2 linked regions of the Thiosocius teredinicola genome follow. The protein of the gene in region 1 binds, or shares a complex with, the protein of each later gene. Links are inferred from orthologs where the notes say so. Each region holds a gene or a part of one and is shown in the gene's direction. Other genes may lie near its edges. The genes, in order: B1781_RS18990 and B1781_RS00135.

Evidence for each region.
Region 2: the proteins of B1781_RS18990 (region 1) and B1781_RS00135 are in contact, whole or in part, in a crystal structure (PDB 5UE9), measured with the Lactococcus lactis proteins. The link is inferred for Thiosocius teredinicola from one-to-one orthologs. Residues at the interface, in WP_023189152.1 of Lactococcus lactis: Leu4, Gln5, Ala47, Ser48, Met49, Leu50, Leu51, Arg52, Arg53, Met95, Leu98, Arg223, Met224, Ala225, Cys226, Ile228, Gly229, Ala230, Cys231, Tyr232, Ala233, Val235, Glu236, His237, Asn243, His244, Ala245, Lys247, Glu250; in WP_025017116.1 of Lactococcus lactis: Gly25, Phe27, Phe29, Glu32, Tyr33, Lys35, Tyr36, Lys48, Phe56, Thr60, Pro61, Arg62, Val63, Ala64, Glu65, Thr66, Ala67, Ser68, Gly69, Met70, Ile74, Gln77, Pro223, Glu251, Phe274, Ala275, Pro277, Phe278.

Annotation. Positions count from the first base shown.
Region 1 is NZ_CP019936.1:4,009,765-4,015,861, forward strand. What follows is about bases 1,165-4,163. They hold B1781_RS18990 (dihydroorotate dehydrogenase electron transfer subunit), read left to right. Parts: upstream 1,165-2,233; coding sequence 2,234-3,094; downstream 3,095-4,163. Other genes in these bases: B1781_RS18985 (dihydroorotase), read left to right, coding at 1,165-2,234; B1781_RS18995 (PilT/PilU family type 4a pilus ATPase), read right to left, coding at 3,133-4,163. In the rest of the region: B1781_RS18980 (aspartate carbamoyltransferase catalytic subunit), read left to right, coding at 1-951; more of B1781_RS18985, read left to right, coding at 948-1,164; more of B1781_RS18995, read right to left, coding at 4,164-4,248; B1781_RS19000 (type IV pilus twitching motility protein PilT), read right to left, coding at 4,441-5,478; B1781_RS19005 (YggS family pyridoxal phosphate-dependent enzyme), read left to right, coding at 5,613-6,097.
Region 2 is NZ_CP019936.1:31,675-37,670, reverse strand. The notes cover bases 1,587-4,484. They hold B1781_RS00135 (dihydroorotate dehydrogenase), read left to right. Parts: upstream 1,587-2,500; coding sequence 2,501-3,469; downstream 3,470-4,484. Other genes in these bases: B1781_RS00125 (HDOD domain-containing protein), read left to right, coding at 3,941-4,484; B1781_RS00130 (hypothetical protein), read left to right, coding at 3,593-3,817; trmL (tRNA (uridine(34)/cytosine(34)/5-carboxymethylaminomethyluridine(34)-2'-O)-methyltransferase TrmL), read right to left, coding at 2,017-2,481; B1781_RS00145 (PDC sensor domain-containing protein), read right to left, coding at 1,587-1,875. Also shown: B1781_RS00150 (putative bifunctional diguanylate cyclase/phosphodiesterase), read right to left, coding at 1-823; more of B1781_RS00145, read right to left, coding at 925-1,586; more of B1781_RS00125, read left to right, coding at 4,485-5,200; B1781_RS00120 (HDOD domain-containing protein), read left to right, coding at 5,245-5,996.

The DNA of each region.
Region 1 (6,097 bases):
CACGGGCGTCTGCGCCATTTCCTGACCATCGACGGGCTGAGCCGCGATCTGCTCGTACAGATCCTCGATACCGCCGAATCGTTCGCCGCCCTGCCGGGCCGGCCGGTCAAGAAAGTACCCCTGCTGCGCGGACGTATCATCACCAACCTGTTCTTCGAAAACAGCACACGCACACGCACCACGTTCGAACTGGCCGCCAAGCTGCTATCGGCCGACGTGATCAATTTCAATATCAGCACCTCGGCCACCTCCAAGGGCGAAACCCTGCTGGATACGCTGCGCAACATCGAGGCGATGCATTCCGACATGTTCGTGGTGCGTCACGCCCAGTCTGGTGCCGCGCATTTCATCGCCGAGCATTGCTCGCCGCGGGTCAGCGTGATCAACGCCGGCGACGGCCGCCACTCGCATCCGACGCAGGCCATGCTCGACATGTTCACGATCCGCAAGCACAAGGGCGATTTCACACCGCTGCGCGTGGCGATTGTCGGTGACGTGTTGCACTCGCGCGTCGCCCGCTCGCAGATCCTGGCGCTGAATACCCTGGGGGTCAGTGAGGTGCGGATTGTCGGTCCACGCACCCTGCTGCCGACCGAGGCGCGTGCGCTCGGCGTGCATGTCTTTCACGATCTCGAGGAAGGCATCAAGGACGTCGACGTGGTGATCATGCTGCGCCTGCAGAATGAACGCATGGACGGCGCGCTGCTGCCCAACGAACATGAATACTTCCGCCTTTACGGTCTGACCGACGAGCGCCTCGAGGCCGCCAAGCCGGATGCCATTGTCATGCACCCCGGGCCGATGAACCGCGGTATCGAGATGGATTCGGAGGTCGCCGACGGCCCGCGCTCGGTGGTCCTGCAACAGGTCAGCTACGGCATCGCGGTGCGCATGGCGGTGATGTCGATGGCGATGCAGTCGCAGGCCGACCTGGCCGGAGGTGAGGCATGAGCATCAGCATCATCAACGGCCGCCTGATCGATCCGGCACACGGCATCGACGACACGCTGGATCTGCACATCGACGGCGAGACCATCGTCGCGGTCGGCGATGCACCGGCCGAATTCGCCGCCGAAGAGGTGATCGACGCGCGCGGCTGCGTGGTCGCGCCCGGCCTGGTGGACATGGCGGCCGGGTTGCGCGAACCCGGCTACGAACACAAAGGCACGCTAGCCAGCGAGACCCTGGCCGCGGCACGCGGTGGGATCACGACGGTGCTGTGCTCACCCGATACCAAACCGGTTATCGACAATTCGGCGGTGGTCGAGCTGGTCCACCGCATCGCGCGCAAGCTCGGCCAGGCGCGTGTGCTGGCGACCGGCGCCCTCACCCAGGGCCTCAAAGGCGAGATGCTGGCCGAGATGGCGGCGCTCAAGCAGGCCGGCTGCGTCGCCGTCAGCAATGCCCACTTCCCGCTGGCCTCGACGCTGGTCGAACGGCGCGCACTGGAGTATGCGGCGACCTTCGGTCTACCGGTGTTCCTGCGCCCTGAAGACCGCCACCTGCGTGCCGACGGCTGCGCACACGAGGGCGTCGTGTCGGCCCGGCTCGGTCTGCCGGCCATCCCGTCGGCCGCCGAGAGCGTGGCGGTCGCGCGCGATCTCGCACTGGCCGAACACACCCAGGCCCAGGTGCATTTCCGCACCCTGTCGACCCAGACCGCAGCGCGCATGATCAGCGAGGCGCAGGCCGCCGGACTGGCGGTGACCGCCGATGTCGCTGCGCACCAACTGCACCTTACCGAGATGGATGTCGACGGCTTCGTCGCCGAGTGCAATGTGTCGCCGCCACTGCGCACGCTGGCCGATCGCGATGCACTGCGTCGCGCGGTCGCCGACGGCACCATCAGCGCAATCTGTTCCGATCACAAACCGCACGAGCCCGATGCCAAGCAACGCCCTTTCCCGGAAACGGAACCGGGCATCTCCGGCCTCGAAAGCCTGCTCGGCCTGGTGTTGCGCCTGGTCGAAGAGAAAGTGCTCGACCTGCCGACCGCGTTAGCGCGGGTTACCTGCGGCCCGGCCGATATCCTCGGCCTGCCCTACGGCCGGCTCGGCGTCGGCACCCCGGCGGATGTGTGCATCTTCGATATGGACCGTCGCTGGACGCTGAGCGCCGCGACCATGGTCAGCGAGGGTCGCAATACCCCCTTCGACGGCTGGGACTTTGCCGGCGTCATCACGCATACGATATTTAACGGCCACGTGGTCTACCGCGCTACGGACTCGAACTGATGGAAAAACCTCACCGCGACACGATACTGGTCGAAGACGCCGAGATTCTCAGCCACGAGGCGTTTCCCGGCGATCAATTCGTCATGCGGGTCAAGGCGCCGGGTTGCGCGTCGACCGCGCTGCCCGGGCAATTCGCCCATATTAGGGTCGATCCGCAGCGGCCGATGCGCCGCCCGATCTCGATCATGCGCACCTCGGCTGACCAAGGCTGGGTGGATTTCCTCTACAAAGCGGTCGGTGAAGGCACGCAGTTACTGGCCCGGCGCGCAGTGGGAGAAACGGTCAACCTGCTCGCCCCGGTCGGCAAGCCGTTCGAGATTACGCACCAACGTCCGCTGCTGATCGGCGGTGGCGTCGGCATGCCGCCGATGATCTTCATCGCAGAATCCCTGCGCAAAACCGATAAGCAGCCATTCGTGGTACTCGGCTCTGAGGTGCCCTTCCCTTTCACACCCCGTCCATCGCAGTTCATGCTGCCCGGTGTTCCGCCGGAGGTGATCGCCGCTATGCCGTTGCTCGAAGACTGGGGCATACCGAGCCGCCTGGCCAGCCTGCAGGGCTATGCCGGCTGTCACGAGGGCTATGTCACCGATTTGGCGCGTCGCTGGCTGGATGGCCTGGGCGATAGCGAACGCGCACAGGTCGGCGTCTACGCCTGTGGCCCGCACCCGATGCTCGAAGCGGTTGTCGGTGTTGCGCGTGACTACGACCTGCCGGTACAGGTCTCGCTCGAAGAGTTCATGGCCTGCGCGGTCGGCGGCTGTGCCGGCTGTGTGGTCGAAGTTGCTACGGACGAAGGCCCGGCGATGAAACGTGTCTGTGTCGACGGGCCGGTGTTTGACGGCTATCGCGTCTTCTAAGAACGCGGCGATGCACTCGCACCGCCGTTTTCCCCTATCTATTCGTTGAGGAAGCTCATCTTGCCCGCGTCGCGGTTCAGCGCGTTCGGGCTGGTATCGCCGAGCTTGATCATCAGGCGCACCTCATTGGCCGAATCGGCGTGATGCAACGCATCCTCCTGGGTGATCTCGCCGCGGCGGAACGCGTCGTACAGGGCCTGATCGAAAGTGATCATGCCGTGCTCGGTAGAGCGCTTCATCAGCTCTTTGAGCTTGTGGATCTCGCCCTTGAGAATCAGGTCGGATACGAGCGGCGTATTCAGCAAAACCTCGGTGATCGCGCGCCGGCCATTGCCGTCCGGACGACGTACCAGTTGCTGCGCAACGATACCGCGCAGGTTCAATGAAAGATCCATCAGGATCTGCTCGTGCTGATCTTCCGGGAAGAAGTGCAATATGCGATCGAGCGCCTGGTTGGCGTTGTTGGCGTGCAAGGTGGTCAGTACCAGGTGGCCGGTCTCGGCGAAAGTAATGGCGTGTTCCATCGCTTCACGGGTACGGATCTCGCCGATCATGATCACATCGGGCGCCTGGCGCAGCGTGTTGCGCAACGCCACCTCGTACGACTCGGTATCGATGCCGACCTCACGCTGGGTGACGATGCAGCCCGCATGTGAATGCAGGAACTCGATCGGGTCTTCGATGCTGATGATGTGGCCGGTGCTGTTCTGGTTGCGGTAACCGAGCATGGCCGCCAGCGAGGTCGACTTACCGGTACCGGTCGCGCCGACGAAGAACACGATACCGCGATTGGCCATCGCCAGCTCAGTGATGGTGCTCGGCAGTCCGAGCATATCGAGCGTCGGTATGCGGGTTTCGATGCGCCGCAGCACCATGCCGATGGCGTCGCGCTGAACGAAAGCACTGACGCGGAAGCGGCCGATCTTGCTGGCGGTGAACGCGAAGTTGCACTCCTTGGTGTGCATGAACTCGTCGCGCTGTTCCGGCGTCATCAATGACAGCGTCAGCTCGCGCGTCTGCGCTGCATCGAGCTTGGTCTTGGAGACCGGCTTGATATGCCCGTGGACCTTGATGCTCGGCGCTACGCCGGCGGTGATGAACAGATCCGATGCTTCTTTGCGCACCATCAGATCCAGGATGTTGTTGAAATCCATACCGGCCTCTCTCGCTCTGGTGTACCGCGTCGCCCTTGTTACCCGGGCTTTGCGGCGCGTTTAGCGAAAAAGACCACATTACGCGCACCGCGTCCAGTGGATCGCGCGGTAAAACGCCTGCGATTCCTGGTGCGCACCCCCAGCATTTCGGCGATCGACAGACCGCCATACGGACCGAGGCGCGCCCAGAGCTTAGTGGAAGAGTTCCTTGTTGACCGCGCGCGACATCGCGTCCTGCTTTGAGATCAGACCTTTTTTCAGGATCTCCTGCAGGTTCTGGTCGAGCGTCTGCATGCCGTGCGCCTGGCCGGTCTGGATCGCCGAGTACATCTGCGCGACCTTGTCTTCACGGATCAGGTTACGGATGGCCGGGGTACCGATCATGATTTCGTGGCAGGCGACACGGCCGCCGCCGGTACGCTTGAGCAGCGTCTGCGAGATAACTGCACGCAGCGACTCCGACAGCATCGAGCGCACCATCGCCTTTTCGCCGGACGGGAACACGTCGACGATACGGTCGATGGTCTTGGCCGCCGAGCTGGTGTGCAAGGTGCCGAACACCAGGTGACCGGTTTCGGCCGCGGTCATCGCCAGACGGATGGTCTCGAGGTCACGCAATTCGCCGACCAGGATGATGTCCGGGTCTTCACGCAGTGCCGAGCGCAGGGCTTCGGCGAAACCGAGCGTGTCGCGGTGCACCTCGCGCTGGTTGATCAGGCACTTCTTGCTCTGGTGCACGAATTCGATCGGGTCTTCGATCGTCAGGATATGGCCATACTCGGTGTCGTTCTTGTAGTCCATCATCGCCGCCAGCGTGGTCGACTTACCCGAACCGGTCGGGCCGGTGACCAACACCAGGCCACGCGGGTTGTCGCAGATGGTCTTGAACACCGACGGGCAGTTGAGTTCTTCCAGGCTCTGGATCTTCGACGGGATGGTACGGAACACCGCCGCCGCGCCGCGGTCCTGGTTGAAGGCGTTGACACGAAAACGCGCAAGGCCGGGGATCTCGAACGAGAAGTCGACCTCAAAGAATTCTTCGTAATCTTTGCGCTGCTTGTCGTTCATGATGTCGTACACCAGTTCATGAACGGTCTTGTGGTCGAGCACCGGTACATTGATGCGGCGGATGTCGCCATCGACGCGAATCATCGGCGGCAGACCGGCAGACAAATGCAAGTCAGACGCATTGTGCTTGACGCTAAAGGCGAGCAGCTCAGCAATATCCATTAGTATTCCTGCAACAACGAGAAAAAAGAAATGTGTCAGACGGTTATAGTTAGCGACAGCGCTTCGTTTGAGTTAAGCAGGAATTTTCACCCTGCGGCGGCGCCGTTCGGGTCTCTTTATATAGCATCGAGGCAATGAATCAAATTCCCGACAATCTCGCGGCCGTGCAGGCGCGCATCGCCGCGGCCGTTGCCGCCAGTGATCGACCTGCCGAAAGCGTCGCCTTGCTGGCGGTCAGCAAGACCAAGCCGATCCAGGCCGTAAAGGCCGCCTACGACGCCGGGCAACGCGCTTTCGGCGAGAACTACCTGCAGGATGCATTGCCCAAAATCGCTGCCCTGCCGCTGGATGGCATCGAGTGGCACTTCATCGGTCATCTGCAAAGCAACAAGACCGCCGAGGTCGCCGCTCACTTCGCCTGGGTACATGGCCTGGACAGCCTGAAACACGCCGAACGGCTCAACAAACAGCGCCCCGACGATCTGCCGCCGCTGCAGGTGTGTCTGCAGGTCAACCTGAGCGGCGAAGCCAGCAAGGGCGGCGTCACCCCTGAAGCGCTCGAAACGCTGGCGGTACGCGTCGCCGAGCTGCCCCGCTTGCGCCTGCGCGGCCTGATGAC
Region 2 (5,996 bases), 4.0 Mb from region 1 along the record:
CATGGCCATAGGTGTCGTTGATCGCCTTGAACGCGTCCAGATCGATGAACGCCACGGCCACTTCGCTATCGTTGCGCTTGGCGCGGGCCAGCGATTGTTCCATACGCGTATGCAGGTAGGCGCGGTTGGGCAGCCCGGTGAGCACATCGTGGGTCGCCATATACTCGGCGTGTTCTTTCTGTTGCTGCAGTTCGATGTTGGCGCGCGCCAACCGCTCGATCATAACGACGAAAAATTTCGGCATCAGCACCAAGCCACCCATCAAACCCGTGTAGGCGAGTGGCTCGGCCGCGAGGTAGCCGTTGTAAACAGCCGCACCGGTGAACCCGAGCAGGCCGACCAAGGTCGCGATCTGCATGTGATGCTGGCCGTAACGCAGGCCGTTGCCGATCATCACCCACAGAAACAGCGGGTAGAAGGCGATTCCGGTGGTACCGAAGTAAGCGGTCAACAGCGTGGCAACGGAAAGGTCGGCGACGATCGCGACGTAACGTCGCCACAGGTGGGTAGCCTTGTGGCGGGCGATGTACGACAGGTAGAAGATGCTGGCGAGCATGTACGACAACGCCAACATCACCGGCAGGTTGTCGGCTCCATCGAAAGCGCGAACGATAGCCAGCATGGCACTGCCCAGGATGCTGAGTGCGACACGCGCAACGGCCTGGCCCTGCTCCTGGTTGATATCCCCGCCGGAGCCGAAAAAGATCAGCCGCCAAAGCGATACGTCGCCGTCAGGCTTGGCCTGGGCCGGGCTTTGCGGCGTTGGCAGCAGGAGGTCGGCCGCTCGGGGTTGTTGTTGTACCTGACCGTCGTTGCGGGACATGTCCTTTGCACTTGTCGGGGCATCGCGCTGCCCTAACTGCCGGCAGCTCCACTTGAAACCATCGGCCCGGACGGGGTTTTCTTAATGGAAGGAGCGCTTGCTCAGGCGGCGCCGAACCAGAAGCGATCGTCTTTGCCGAGAAACTCGTCGACCGGCATGTAGTGGCTGCCGTCGCAGGAGAACGTCAATCCCACCATGCCGTTGATGACGTTCAGCGAGCCCGACCGCAGGTAAAGCGTACTGTCGGCCAGACGCAGTCGCGCCATGCGGCCAAACACGTCGCGCAGCGCCGAACGCGGCACCTTGGCACGTTCGGCGTATTGGGCACGCGGATAGGCCAGGCAAACCGAGGGGTCGGTGATCTCATCGAGCACGTGCAGCCGATAGTTGTGCGGATCGTCGTACAGCCACAACGTCGCACGCGAACTGCCGTAGTGCAGCTTGGCGTGAAAGATGCCGCGTTCGGCCATCAGTGACACGACCGTGTCGTGCACCTCTTCCAGGCGCTCGTCCATCGCGCTGTGCACACGCTCCTGCAGAAAGAGATTCTGCCGGATCGCCGGATCGCCCTTGATCTGACGCCATGCCGACGACCCGCACAGTGCGGCGTTGTTGGTGCTGGGCAGGCTGTCGAGCGCAAAGTCGGCGGCCACGAAACCGAGCACCGCGCCACCGGGTTCCTGCACGCGGTGCAACGCGGTTACGCAGGGCTGACGATCGACGCGGCTGACATACACCGGTGAAAGATGGAACTCGGCATCCACCGCCAGCCCAAGCAGAAAGGGACGCACCGACAGATCCTGTCCGCGGACCGAGGACTCGATACGGTCGTCTGTCACGTTGGCCGACACCTGGCGACGCTCGGTATCCAGGGCATAAAGCAGCTTGCAGCCCGGCAGGTGGGCGATCGACGCCGCCAGCACCGCGTCGAGCTTGTCTGCCGTCGACCAGGTTGCCGCGCACACCGAAGCAGTCGGCGCCAGCACCAGGCGTAGCGCCCTGTTCAGGATCGTCCGTTGACGTTCGATTTCGGCCTTGAGCGAAGGACCCATCGTCCCTCCAAAACGGGTTTCTTAACCTGAAGCAAGAAGCGCTCCCGGGTTATACACCCATAAACTCAGGCCATGGTGGGCTGAGACCGCCCCGTGTTGGTGCGGCGCAGCATGTCGCGCACCGGCGCGACTCATCGGCGCTCATTCGCCGCCCGCAAACCCCTGCTGTCGCCAGGCCTCGAACACCAGCACCGCCACGCTGTTCGACAGGTTCATGCTGCGCTGCCCCGGCACCATCGGCAGACGCAGGCGACGCTCCGGCGGCAAGGCGTCGAGCATGGCCTGCGGCAGGCCGCGCGTTTCCGGACCGAACACGAAGGCATCGCCGGCGGCGTAGTCGATCTGATCGTAGCGTTGACGGCCGCGGGTCGATACGCCGAACCAACGCGGTGGCTCAACCGACGAAAGGAAGTGCGCGAAATCGGCATGTTGCTGAACCGTGGCGAACTCGCGGTAATCGAGCCCGGCGCGTCGCAGGCGCTTGTCGTCGAACTCGAATCCGAGCGGATGAATCAGGTGCAGAGTGCTGCCGGTGTTGGCGCACAGGCGTATGATATTGCCGGTATTCGGCGGAATCTCCGGCTGATAGAGCACGACATGAAACAACGCGAGGAACCCGATCTCGATGGCTGACATTGACCCACGCCTGGCCTCTGAATTCTGCGGTATGCGATTCGCGACACCCCTGGTGTTGCTGTCCGGCTGCGTGGGCTTCGGCGAAGAGTACACGCGAGTGAAAGGCTTCTCCAACCGCGATGCCGGCGCGATCTGCCTGAAAGGTACGACCGGCACACAGCGTTTGGGCAACGCACCGCATCGGGTCTACGAAACACCCGGCGGCATGCTCAACGCGATCGGCCTGCAGAACCCGGGAGTCGACAAGGTGGTCGACGAGATCCTGCCGACACTCGATTTCGACGAAACCCGGTTTATCGCCAATGTCTCGGGTTCGACGATCGAGGAATACATCGCGGTTACGCGCAAGTTCGACGACTCGCCGATCGATGCCATCGAAATCAACATCTCGTGTCCCAACGTCAAGGAAGGCGGCGTGGCCTTCGGCAACGATCCCGACATGTCGGCGCGGGTGGTCGAGGCCTGCCGCAGCGTGACCGACAAACCGCTGATCACCAAGCTCTCGCCGAACCAGACCGACATCGCCGAGAACGCCCGCCGCTGTATCGAGGCCGGCAGCGATGCCTTTGCGGTGATCAACACGCTGATGGGCATGGCGATCGACATCGAGGCGCGCACCCCCTATATCGGCAACAACCAGGGCGGCCTGTCGGGCCCCGCGATCAAGCCGATCGCGCTGCTCAAGGTGCACCAGGTGTACCAGGTCACCAAGGAGCACGGCATTCCGATCATCGGCCAGGGCGGCGTGACCACACCGTCCGACGCGATCGAGTTTCTGCTCGCCGGTGCCTCGGCGGTCGGGGTAGGTACTGCACTGTTCTACGATCCGCTGATCCTGCCCAAGATCAACCAGGGCATCGTCGACTACATGGACCGCCAGCAGCTGGCCAATGTCGGCCAGATCACCGGCGCCCTGCAGCTCAACACCCGCAAACCGGCGCAGGCCTGCGGCTGCTAGGCACCGCCAAACCGCGGCATGGCCAGCTTGTCGCGGATTGACTTCGAACATTAGCAATGGGTTATACTCGGCGTACGCGTCCCTGGCGGACGTAGATAACTCTCAAACCTTTTGGAGAGAACCATGAGTGACGTAGAAGCCCTGAAGGCTGAAAAAGCCAAACTGATCACCGAAATGCTCGACATGCAGAAGCAGTTCATCGATATCGAGCACAAGAACGGCATTTCCGGCAAAGACTACTACTACTCGCAGGAAGGTCTGCTGAAAGACTATCGCGAAGTCTATATGCAGAAAGCCATGCGCGTGGTTGAGTTGTCGCACCAGATCGTCGGTTCTTCCGCCAACTGATCGACCCAGGCTTTCCGCCTAAAAGGCCCGCCTCTGGCGGGTTTTTTTACGTCTGTTTACCTTCAGAATCTGCCCGGCGCGCCGACTTTTGGATAGCGAAAAGTCTCTGTCAGCCGAGCATCTATGACCGAAACGACCGAACATCCTTCACCCGCCGCACTGCGCCGGCTGAGCACCCTGCGCGACTTGGGGGATGACATATTGCACACGCTGAGCGCGCAGACGTTTGTTCATCATGCGCCGAAAGGCGCCGAATTGTTGCAAATCGGTTCCGAAGATGACGCCATCTTGTATCTGTTGGATGGCACCTGCGAACTCCAGGCGGAAGATGGCGCGGTGACCACGATCCGCCATACCGACGAGTCGGCCAAGTCGCCGTTGGCGCGCCTGCGCCCCAGCCATTATCACGTCGTCGCGCGCAGCCCGGTGCGCTTTCTGCGGATCGACAACGGCCTTCTGAGCGAATCGCTCGGATCGGTCGAACCGCATTCCGGCCTCACGATCGACAATTACGAAGTGGAAGAGGAAGAAGACCTCGGCCACCTCGGCGCAGAGAACCGCCTGACTCTGAGGTTGTACGAAGACCTCAACACCGAACACCTGTTGCTGCCGAGCCTGCCCGAAGTCGCCGTGCGCATCGGCGAGGCGGTGAACAACGACGATGCCGACGCCCGGCGGATCGCGAAACTGATCGAAACCGATCCGGCGATTGCCGTGAAAGTGATCAAGGCGGCCAACAGCGCCCGTTTCGGCGGTGTCGCGCAGTTGGCGACCGTCGCCGATGCCGTGGCCCGGCTCGGCATGCAGAACATACGCACACTGGTCGTCACCTTCGCGTTGCGCGAGTTGTTCCGCACCGACAGCAAGGTGCTGAAAAAGCGCATGCTGGGATTGTGGGAACACAGCCGGCGCATTGCCGCGCTGACCCACGTACTGAGCACGCGGGTCAACGGTTTCAATCCGCATGAAGCGATGCTGGCCGGCCTGATACACGACGTCGGCGGTTTGGCCGTGATCAGCTACGCACGTGAAGTACCCGAGGTTGCCGAAGATCCGGTCGCGCTCGAGGCAAGTATCCGTTCACTGCGCAGCCAGCTCAGCGGGCTGATCCTTTCAAAATGGAAGCTACCCGTCGAGTTGGCCAACGCCGCCAAAGAGGCAGAGAACTGGCGACGCGAACACCCGGGCAAACCCGATTACGCGGATCTTGTGATCGCAGCACAGGTACACGAAGGGATCTTCGGCGACCTCGATCCACAGAAGGTGCCGGCGGTGGCGCGTCTTGGTCTGATGGTCGATGAACAAAGCCAACACCTGCAGGCGCTGAAGGACGACGAAGCGGAAGCGGAGATCGCAGCCGCCAAGCAGTTGCTTGCCGGATGAGCGTGCCCCGACAGGAATAGTCAAACATATACGGCAGCGATAACATGAGTGCCCAGATAAAAAACGAATCCACCAAGCCGGGAGCCAAGCAGATGCCGGAGGATGACCGCGCATCCATCATTGCTGCTTTGCGCCGCCTCGAACATCTGTCCAGTCTCGACGACCAACAGCTGGAAGGTTTGGCGGAACTGCTCGACGTCCAAAAAGCACCGCCCGGCACCTGCCTGCTGCCGATGGGCAGCGAAGACAAGCGCCTGCTGTTCTTGCTGTCCGGTCGCGTTGAACTGGTCGCCAATGACGGTGCACGACACGTCGTGGCCGACGGTGACGAAGCCGCGCAAGGCCCGCTGTCGAAACTGCGACCTTCGCGATATCGGGTAACCGCCCAGACGCTGACCCGCTACCTGTTCGTCGAACAACAATTACTCGATCGCTACGTCTGCGACCTGTCTACGCAGGCGTTCATTGTCGAAGAGACCGACCTGTTCAACACCGCGAGCCAGCTCATCGAGGGCGAGGAATCGCATCATCCGCTGATCTTCGACCTGTTCGATGACATCAACCGCGGGCATGTGTTCGTGCCGTCGGATCCGGAAGTGGCCGTACATGTCGGTCGTTCGCTGAATCCCAACGGCGACATCCCCAAGATGGCGAAGACACTGTCGCGCTGCCCGGTCATCACACTCAAGGTATTGCGCGCGGCCAAGTTGATCGGCGGTGCCGAACAGGTATCGCGCAACATCCCGGCCGCGATCAAGCAACTTGGCGCCGAGCAGTGCTTCGAGTTTGCGGTGCG